2 regions of the Planococcus sp. TJ-301 genome follow, and region 1 is predicted to be linked to the other one. Evidence: riboswitches for the same ligand, from Rfam matches in the RefSeq annotation. Region 1 holds a riboswitch; the other holds the start of a gene.
What was found. A riboswitch is a leader RNA that binds a small molecule or an ion and turns the genes downstream of it on or off. The one in region 1 is predicted to bind S-adenosylmethionine.
Positions count from the first base shown of each region.

Region 2: linked by a shared signal. The riboswitch ahead of AC4EHJ_RS06350 (methionine biosynthesis PLP-dependent protein) and the one ahead of AC4EHJ_RS10395 (2,3-diketo-5-methylthiopentyl-1-phosphate enolase) in region 1 are both predicted to bind S-adenosylmethionine.

Region 1 is NZ_JBZDOH010000001.1:2,125,731-2,130,201, reverse strand. It holds gene AC4EHJ_RS10405 (methylthioribulose 1-phosphate dehydratase) at 1-141, opposite strand, end outside; gene AC4EHJ_RS10400 (2-hydroxy-3-keto-5-methylthiopentenyl-1-phosphate phosphatase) at 138-803, opposite strand; gene AC4EHJ_RS10395 (2,3-diketo-5-methylthiopentyl-1-phosphate enolase) at 809-2,023, opposite strand; SAM riboswitch class I at 2,103-2,212, opposite strand; SAM riboswitch class I at 2,614-2,768, shown strand; gene mtnK (S-methyl-5-thioribose kinase) at 2,846-4,030, shown strand; gene mtnA (S-methyl-5-thioribose-1-phosphate isomerase) at 4,030-4,471, shown strand, end outside.
Region 2 is NZ_JBZDOH010000001.1:1,244,743-1,249,213, forward strand. It holds gene AC4EHJ_RS06335 (hypothetical protein) at 1-679, shown strand, start outside; gene AC4EHJ_RS06340 (hypothetical protein) at 838-1,008, shown strand; gene AC4EHJ_RS06345 (LLM class flavin-dependent oxidoreductase) at 1,101-2,108, opposite strand; SAM riboswitch class I at 2,501-2,604, shown strand; gene AC4EHJ_RS06350 (methionine biosynthesis PLP-dependent protein) at 2,682-3,803, shown strand; gene metC (cystathionine beta-lyase) at 3,800-4,471, shown strand, end outside.

The sequences.
Region 1 (4,471 bases):
GCTCGCGGTGACGAGAAATTCCAGCGGCGCGTCCTGAACTTTAATTGCCAGGTTTCCGCTCGTTCCCATGAACCAATCGCGCAATGCCAATTCGTCTTTGATGTCTGCGAGTTCCTGCCATCTTTCTTGGAATGCGGTCATGACTTCACCCCCAGTTTTTCATCGATGATCGACATGACGTCATAGAAGTTTTCAAATGGCTTGTACGGCAAGCCAATCTCTTCGCATTTCCCAATAAGATAGTCGCGCGCGATGACGAAATCCGCTTGCTTCGCGGCTTCTAAATCACTGATGGAATCGCCGATGACGATGCTTTGTGCGCCGTCCTCGAGCAATTGGCGAATGATCGAGGGCTTGCAGCAGCCGCAGCCTTGGCTCGGGCATTGTTCGTCGCAGCCATGCGGAAATTCAAGGCGGATCGACTCGCCCGAGAAATCCGCTTCGTTGCAATAAACGCCGGCAAAAGGGCCAAACGGTTTAATGAGCGGATGGACAAAAAAGTCAATGCCGCCGCTGACAACATAAAGAGGAATCTCGCGTTCGCGCGTATAAGCGACGAAATCGGCGAAACCTTCACGGATTTGCGCCTGTTCCAAGACAAACTTGATAACTTCATCTTTTTTTGCTGCAGGCAGCAGCGAGAACATTTGCGCAACGCCGTCGCGGATGGATATTTCCTGAGACAGGATTTGGTCTTTTATCGGATTCCATCCCGGCGGCTCAAAATGCTGGAGGATGGCGATGATGTTGTCTGAATTGGTGATGGTGCCGTCAAAATCACAGAAGATGACCGTTTTATTCATGGTTGTTACCCCCATATATCCAAAGCTGTTTTTAATTCATGATGTTGTTTTGAGGCTTCGGCAAGCGATTGTCCAGTAAGTACGGCGTCAATTGCCTGGCGGAATGCTTTGCCGCCGCCTGCCGCGCCGTCCGGATGGCCGTGGACGCCGCCGCCTGCGTTAATGATGCTGTCAGTGCCGAAATCTTCGAACAGCTGCGGCACAAGGCCGGGATGAATGCCAGCTGAAGGCACCGGGAAAGAGCGTTTCAACGCGCTTGCTTTCACCAGCTCTTCGCCAAGCGCCAAGGCTTGGCTCTTTTCAAGTGCAACACTTCCGTAAGGGGAGGGGAATAACGAGAAATCCGCTCCGGCGATGCGCGTCAATTTGCCGAGTGCCAGCGCTGTCGACAACCCATAAGTCGGAGAAGAAGTGAACGCGCCGCTGAATGCCGGATGAGCCATCAGCGGAAGCCGGATGTCAGTGTCTTCCGCCAATTCCTGCAGAACGTCGAGCCCATAGGCATGGACATTGAACAGCAACGCGTCAGCTCCAAGTTCCACCGCTTTTTTCGCCTTGTCTCTAAGAGTGGATGTGCGCCCCGAAAGGTTTACGGCATACAAAGTGCGGTGGCCGGTTTCTTCGAATACGCTCTGCAGCACTTCTTTACCGGCTGTAATGCGATGCTCAAATGGCGTTAACGGATTGTCAAAAAGAATTTCATCGTCTTTTACAAGATCGACGCCGCCAAGTGCCTGTTGCCGGAGCTGGGCTTTCAAAAACTCCAAGTCCCGGCCGATCACGCCTTTGAAAATACTCATCACAAGCGGGCGGTCTTGGACGCCGATCAAACCGCGGACGCCTTCGATGCCGAACTGCGGCCCGGGGAAATGCCCAAGCAGTTCATCGTCAAACTCCAAATCGAGCAGCTTCACTTCGCCGTCGAGCGACAGCTTTCCAAACACCGTCGTCAAGATGGCAGGCAAATCCGGCGAGAAATTCGCACTCGGATAAGAGATTTTTGCTTCCGCACGAATCAGTCCAGGGTTCAAGGGATGCGGTGCATCTTCAAACTCGGTGACCGAGACCACCTCGCCTTTATGCTGTTTTAATTGCTCCTGCTCAAGCAACGGCAAATCGGTCCACGAGCCGATCGTCAAGCCAAGCGCGATGCCTTCCGCCTTTTTCTCGAAAGAGCCGGGTTTTCCGTAAAGCTGGTAAGTAGCTGTCAATCTGCTCAAATTATCCACACTCCGTTTACATTGATTGAAAACATAAAAAAACCTCTTCAAACAAGAAGAGGTTAATGGGCTTAACAACTTCTTATTTCTCAGCCTGTCAAACGGGCTGCAAGAATTAGCACCGTGTCCATTGCTGGACCGGTTGCCGGGTGTCATAGGGCTTGTCCCTCCACCTGCTCTGAATAAGAATGCGTATTCAATTGGTTTCGATATACAAAGTAATTCTGATTATTCCACGATTAAAACTTTCTGTCAATAATTATCTGTAAATTGCGGTTGAAGAGTGCTGGATTCGGCTAGTGCCAGTTAAATTTCAAATAGTTCATGTTAACGCTTCGCCAGTGCATGTTAATTTTCATGCAAGTCATGTTAACTAATTTTATCGTTATGTTAAAGCCGATTTAGTGCTGGTTAACGAAAAATCATTTCTCTGAAACGACTGCAAACTTCGCTTCTGGTTTTACAGTATAAAGAAATGATTTTAAATTTAATAAAGGGAAATGAAAAGGAATATTGAAAAAAGTTATTGACACTCAATTCTGAACCATGATAGGATTCTTTTCAAACAGCATACACATACGCATCAAAAACTCTTATCAAGAGCAGGCAGAGGGAAATTGGCCCTATGACGCCCAGCAACCGACCGTAATACCTTCGTGAGAAGGGGCGCTTCAGCGCCGGGATGAAAATCCCGCAAGGCACGGTGCTAATTCCATCAGAAATGTACATTTCTGAAAGATAAGAGGCATGGAATCTATATTTCTGAGCCTCTTTCTTTTGGGAAAGAGGCTTTTTATTTTGCATTCGAAAGGTAGATGACATATGGCAACAGCAGCTAAACAATACGAAGAATTGACAGTAGAGTCCGCCATTGAGCTTGCGAGAACGCATTATCCATTCCCGGCTGGGGCAGCATTGCAATGCGACGAAATCGGCGATGGCAACTTGAATTACGTGTTCCGCGTGGCGGATCCGGAAAGCGGCAAGAGCGTTATTTTGAAACAGGCGTTGCCATATGCGAAAGTCGTAGGCGAAAGCTGGCCTCTGACGTTGCAGCGCGCACAGATCGAGGCAGATGCCCTTCGGAAACACGGTGAATTCGTGCCGAATCTGGTGCCGGCTGTTTATGCCACGGATGCGGTATTGGCTTTGACGGTCATGGAAGATTTGTCGCATTTGACGATTGCCCGCGAAGGCTTGATTGCCGGAAAGGCGTATCCGCAGCTTTCGACGGATATCGGCGAATACTTGGCGCGCACCTTGTTCCAGACATCGGATTTTGCGCTTCACCCATTTGAAAAGAAAAAGCTCGCTGCGGCTTTCTCGAATCCGGAGCTGTGCAAGATTACCGAAGACCTGATTTTTACAGACCCGTTTTTTGATAATGAAACCAATGATTTCGAGCCGGAGCTGAAAGAGGCTGTGGAAGCGCTATGGGCTAACAAAGCGCTTCAGTTGGAAGCGGCGAAATTGAAGTTTAGTTTTTTGACTGAAGCGGAAGCGCTGCTGCACGGCGATCTCCATACCGGCAGTATCTTCGCCAGCGACAGCGAAACGAAGGTCATCGATCCGGAATTCGCTTATTACGGGCCGATCGGCTTTGATGTCGGCTTGTTTCTCGCAAATTTGATTTTCCAATCGCTGACGCGCAGCGGAGACCAGCGCACAGTGATCCATTCGCATATTGAACGCACGTGGGAAACGTTTGAAGCAAGATTCACGGCCCTTTGGGAAAACAAAGGCATTGAAGCTTACCAAGGAACGGAAGGCTATCTCGAATTCATCATCGAGAAGATTTTCCGGGATGCACTGGGCTTTGCGGGTTGTGAACTGATCCGCCGGACAATCGGCCTGGCGCATGTTAAAGACCTCGACGGCATCGAGGACGCTGGCCGCCGTATTGAATTGAAAAAAAGGGCATTGCAGTTTGGCGAAAAGCTGATTTTGCAGCGTGCTGAAGTGAAAAGCATCTACGAAGTGACAGCGTTAATCGGGGAGGCGAAATAATGGCAATCCCGTTATCAATTTCCTGGAAAGACGGCAAGCTGACGATTTTGGACCAGCAGAAACTGCCTCATGTGATCGAGTACGTGGCGCTGGAAACCTTGGAAGACGTCTATGAAGCGATTTTGACGCTGAAAGTACGCGGCGCGCCGGCAATCGGTATAGCGGCTGCGTATGGATTGGCGCTAGCTGCAGTCCGCCACGACACGGATGAACTCCAAACTTTTTTCCATTTGGTTGAAAAAGACGCGGCGCATTTGGGCAGCTCGCGCCCGACAGCGGTCAATCTGGTATGGGCGCTGAAGCGGCTGACGGCAAAAGTGAAGGGTGCTGCAACAGTCGAGGATGGGAAAGTGCTGTTGCTTGAAGAAGCGGTGCGCATCCATGAAGAAGACGAAGCGGCAGGCCGGAAAATCGGCGAATACGGCCTGTCTTTATTGGAAG
Region 2 (4,471 bases), 880 kb from region 1:
GCTATTCAGCTTGCCGCTCGGCAGCTATACGTTAACGGAGCGACAATTAGACAATGGCACCACAATTGTTTTCGAACATCTTGAAAACACAAGCTGGCTGCCGTTCGTCGTCTCTATGAATACAGCAGGCATCGGAGACGCAGACGTGCGTTCTTGGAACCCCGAACCCGGCATGCTCACAACAGATCCGGAATACGGCAACGACCCGACTACTAATCCATACGGCATCATTGCGATGGATTCTGCTGAAATCCTGCAAGGCAATATTTACGTTTCACGGAATCTGGCGCTTGGAAATGGCGATCCAGTCAACGAATTGCGCCATGAAATAACGGAATTGACAATCGAAGAAGGCAAACTTCTGAAAAACTTTTGGCTTCCGCCGAAGCATCAAGCTGACAGCTGGTTCTTGATGTCGCCGGAACCCTTTTTCAGCCTTCTGCAAGACGAGGAAGCTTGGCTTTCGCACACGGCTCAAAATCCACGCGAACGGTTGAACTGGCTGACACCGGAAGGGCCAATGGTGAAGATTCCCCTGACTGATGATCTACGCACAGAAATGGCTTATAGCGCATCTTCTAATACCGCTGGAGCAATAGCAGAGGAATGGCAAAAAGATTCTCCAGCTGTCTATTTCGAAAGCATCCTGTTGAATGCCGAAGCAACCGAACAGCAATAACCAAAACCCGCTCGAGCCACAAGCTCTGGCGGGTTTTGGTTTCAATAAAAAGCATTGAAACTTTATTAATGACGGAATAGTCAGTATAATAAAGCATATAGACGTCCGCCTTCCTTCACTGGCTTTAATCAAACATCAGCGGAAAGGAGGTCGTTCCAATGGCCAAAATCAGAATCGATCCGCAGGAAACACCGCGCGAAATCGAAGAAGATTATAATGCTGCCCAAAACATGATTGGCGAAGGCGCACCAGATTATGCCAACTCGAAAGATGACGATGCACCCCAGGAAATCAAAATTGAAGCGCAGCAAGCTAAACGGCTCCAATAGCTTCCGCTCCTTGCACCGCCAAATCCTGGCGGTGCTTTTTATTGCACAAAAAAATCCCCGCCAAAGCGATTGCTTTAGCAGAGACATGGTATTTATTCCATCATATCACCAAGAAGGCTGTAAGAACGCAGGCGGTCTTCAAGATGAAAAATCTGGGAATTGACAATGACTTCGTTCGCTCGGGTTTTATTGATAAAGTTCCGCAGCTTTTCGCGGACCACATCCGGTGTGCCGACAATCATCGATTCTGAAGCCAGTTTTTCTTTGAAAATGGCAATTTCACGGTCCGACCAAACCTTTTCGAGATCATCGATCGGCGGCTGGAAATGGGTCGGCATACCTCGCATCAGCGCAAACATCTGCTGCTGGCCGGATGTTGCAAGCCATTCCGCCCTCTCCTGTGTATCCGCTGCAATGACATTGACGCCGACCATGGCATACGGCTCTTTCAATGCGGCGGAAGGTTTAAAGTTCTGGTGGTAGAGCTGCAAAGCCTGAATCGTGTAGTCCGGCGCAAAATGGCTGGCAAATGAAAATGGCAAGCCTTTAATCGCCGCAAGCCTAGCACTGAAGCCGCTTGAACCAAGCAGCCAAAGCGGCACATCCAGACCGGTTCCAGGAAAAGCGCGGACGCTGCCTTTTGGATTTTCGGAAAAATAGTTTTGCAGTTCTTCTACTTGCTGTGGAAACTCATCCCCGCTGCTGTGCAACGTTCGGCGCAGCGCATAAGCTGTCGCCTGGTCGCTCCCGGGCGCGCGCCCTAAACCAAGGTCAATGCGGCCGGGGTACAGCGATTCAAGCGTACCGAATTGCTCTGCGATAACGAGCGGCGCATGGTTCGGCAGCATGACGCCTCCTGAACCTACACGGATCCGCTTTGTTTGCCCGGCAATGTGGCCGATTAAAACTGATGTCGCAGAACTGCCGATGCCCGGCATATTATGGTGCTCAGCAAGCCAAAGCCGGTTAAAACCTAATTTCTCTACATGCTGCGCCAATTCGACGCTGTTCTTGAATGATTGAGCCGCATCGCTGTCTGCGTTGACCGGCGCCAAGTCTAGCACAGCCAATGGTATGTTTTCGAATTTTTTACTAGTCATCATTCATCACTCCTCACTTTTACAAGTGTAGCGGTATTTTCTTTTTTCTACACGGTTCCTGCTCAGCACCCAGAAAAACCAGTCAATTGCTTTTCCCGATAATGTTTTTCAAGGCGCTCGGTTTTCTTGAACGCATCCCTTCTTACCTAGTCAAGATAGACTTTTCCGATGTCCATTCAAGATGAAACGACAGTTCGTTCAACTTTTTCGTAATTCAAATTAACCGGAAAGAAACAGAGCCATCTCAACTTTCTGATCTACAAATAATTTTTTAAAAATTTAAACTTTCCCTTGTAAAATTCGCCCTGCTGTATTAAAGTAAACTTTATCTAAAGGCGCTGTTTGATCGGTGGACCTTTACCCTGCACGCACATTAAAACTTCATATTTTATTTCTTATCTAGAGAGACGGAGGGATTTGGCCCTGTGAAGTCTCAGCAACCAGCCCTTATGGCTACGGTGCTAATTCCAATAAGCCTCGGCTTAGAAGATGAGAAGATTAGGTTCCCAAAACAGGGGCTTTCTTCTTTTTCAAGAAGCGAGCCCCTGTTTTTATTTTGAAAGGATGATTCCCATGGAAAAATTCGGCATTGAAACGCAACTAGTGCAATTAGGCAATAAAACCGATAAAACGACAGGGGCGGTCAGCACCCCAATTTATTTGTCGACCGCTTATGAACATGAGGGGCTTGGCAGGTCGACAGGCTATGATTACACGCGCACCAAAAACCCGACTCGCTCCGTACTGGAAGAAGGCATCGCCGCTCTTGAAGGCGCGGATGCTGGATTTGCCTGTAGTTCCGGAATGGCGGCAATTCAACTGGTGCTGTCGCTGTTCAGGCCTGATGACGAGCTATTGGTACCGGAAGATATTTACGGAGGCACTTACCGGCTGCTCCAGCATTATTCGGAGATTTACAATATCCGCACCGTTTACGCAGATTTCAATGATGTCAGCCACACTGAAAGCTTGATCACAGATAAAACGAAAGCGTTATTCATCGAGACGCCAACCAATCCATTGATGCAGGAAATCGACCTGGCCGCCTACGGAAAACTGGCGAAAAAACATGGTTTGCTGCTCATTGCCGACAACACCTTTTTAACGCCTTACCTTCAACAGCCTATAACATTAGGCGCAGACATCGTCGTGCACAGCGCGACAAAGTATATCGGCGGCCATAATGACGTGCTCGGCGGCTTGGTTGCTGCTAAAGGCCAGGCGCTTTGCGAGAAACTGGGCGTGCTTCACAATTCAGCTGGCGCAGTGTTATCGCCGTTCGATTCCTGGTTGTTGATCCGCGGCTTGAAGACGCTGCCGCTTCGCATGAAACAGCACGAAAAAAATGCGTGCGAAGCTGCTGAGTTTCTGGCACATCACCCTGCGGTCACAGATGTCCTTTATCCCGGAAAAGGAGGCATGTTGTCATTCCGCTTGCAAGACGCATCATTGGTCGGTCCGTTTCTGGAAAATTTGGAACTGATCACGTTCGCTGAAAGCCTGGGCGGCGTGGAAAGTTTCATCACCTATCCCGCCACCCAGACGCACGCCGATATCCCTTATGAAGAGCGGACGCGCCGCGGAATTTGCGATTGCCTGCTCCGCTTTTCCGTCGGCATCGAAGACATTGAAGACCTGACAGCCGATCTTACCCAAGCATTCGCAAAACTGGACAAGGAGGTCCTTCGCCTATGACACATTTGGAAACTCAATTCATCCACGCAGCCGGAGTCGACAAAGAAACCGGGGCGGTCAATGTCCCGATTCACTTGTCTTCCACATACCATCAGGCCAGCTTTGACGAATTCGGACCGTTCGATTACAGCCGCTCCGGCAATCCCACACGTTTAAAGCTGGAAGAAACCATTGCCAAACTCGAAGGCGGCACACGCGGATTCGCTTTCGCTTCCGGCATGGCTGCCATTTCTTCCGCGTTCATGCTGCTGTCGGCTGGCGACCACGTCCTTGTATCGGAAGATGTCTACGGGGGCACTTACCGCTTTGTCACGGAAGTGCTTACCAAATTCGGAATTTCCTATAGCTTTGTCGACATGACCGACCTCAGCGAAATGGCCGCAACTATCCAGTCCAATACGAAAGTCGTTTATATAGAAACACCATCCAATCCGGTCATGAATATCACTGACATCGAAATAGCCGCCAAGCTCGCAAAAGCCAATGGCTGCTTAACATTTGTCGACAATACATTCATGACGCCTTTGTACCAGAACCCGCTTGCTTTGGGCGCAGATGTCGTCTTGCACAGCGCGACGAAATTTCTATCCGGCCACAGCGATATCATCGCGGGGCTCGCAGTCGTCAAAGATCCGGAATTGGCGGATCGTCTCGGCTTTATTCAAAAT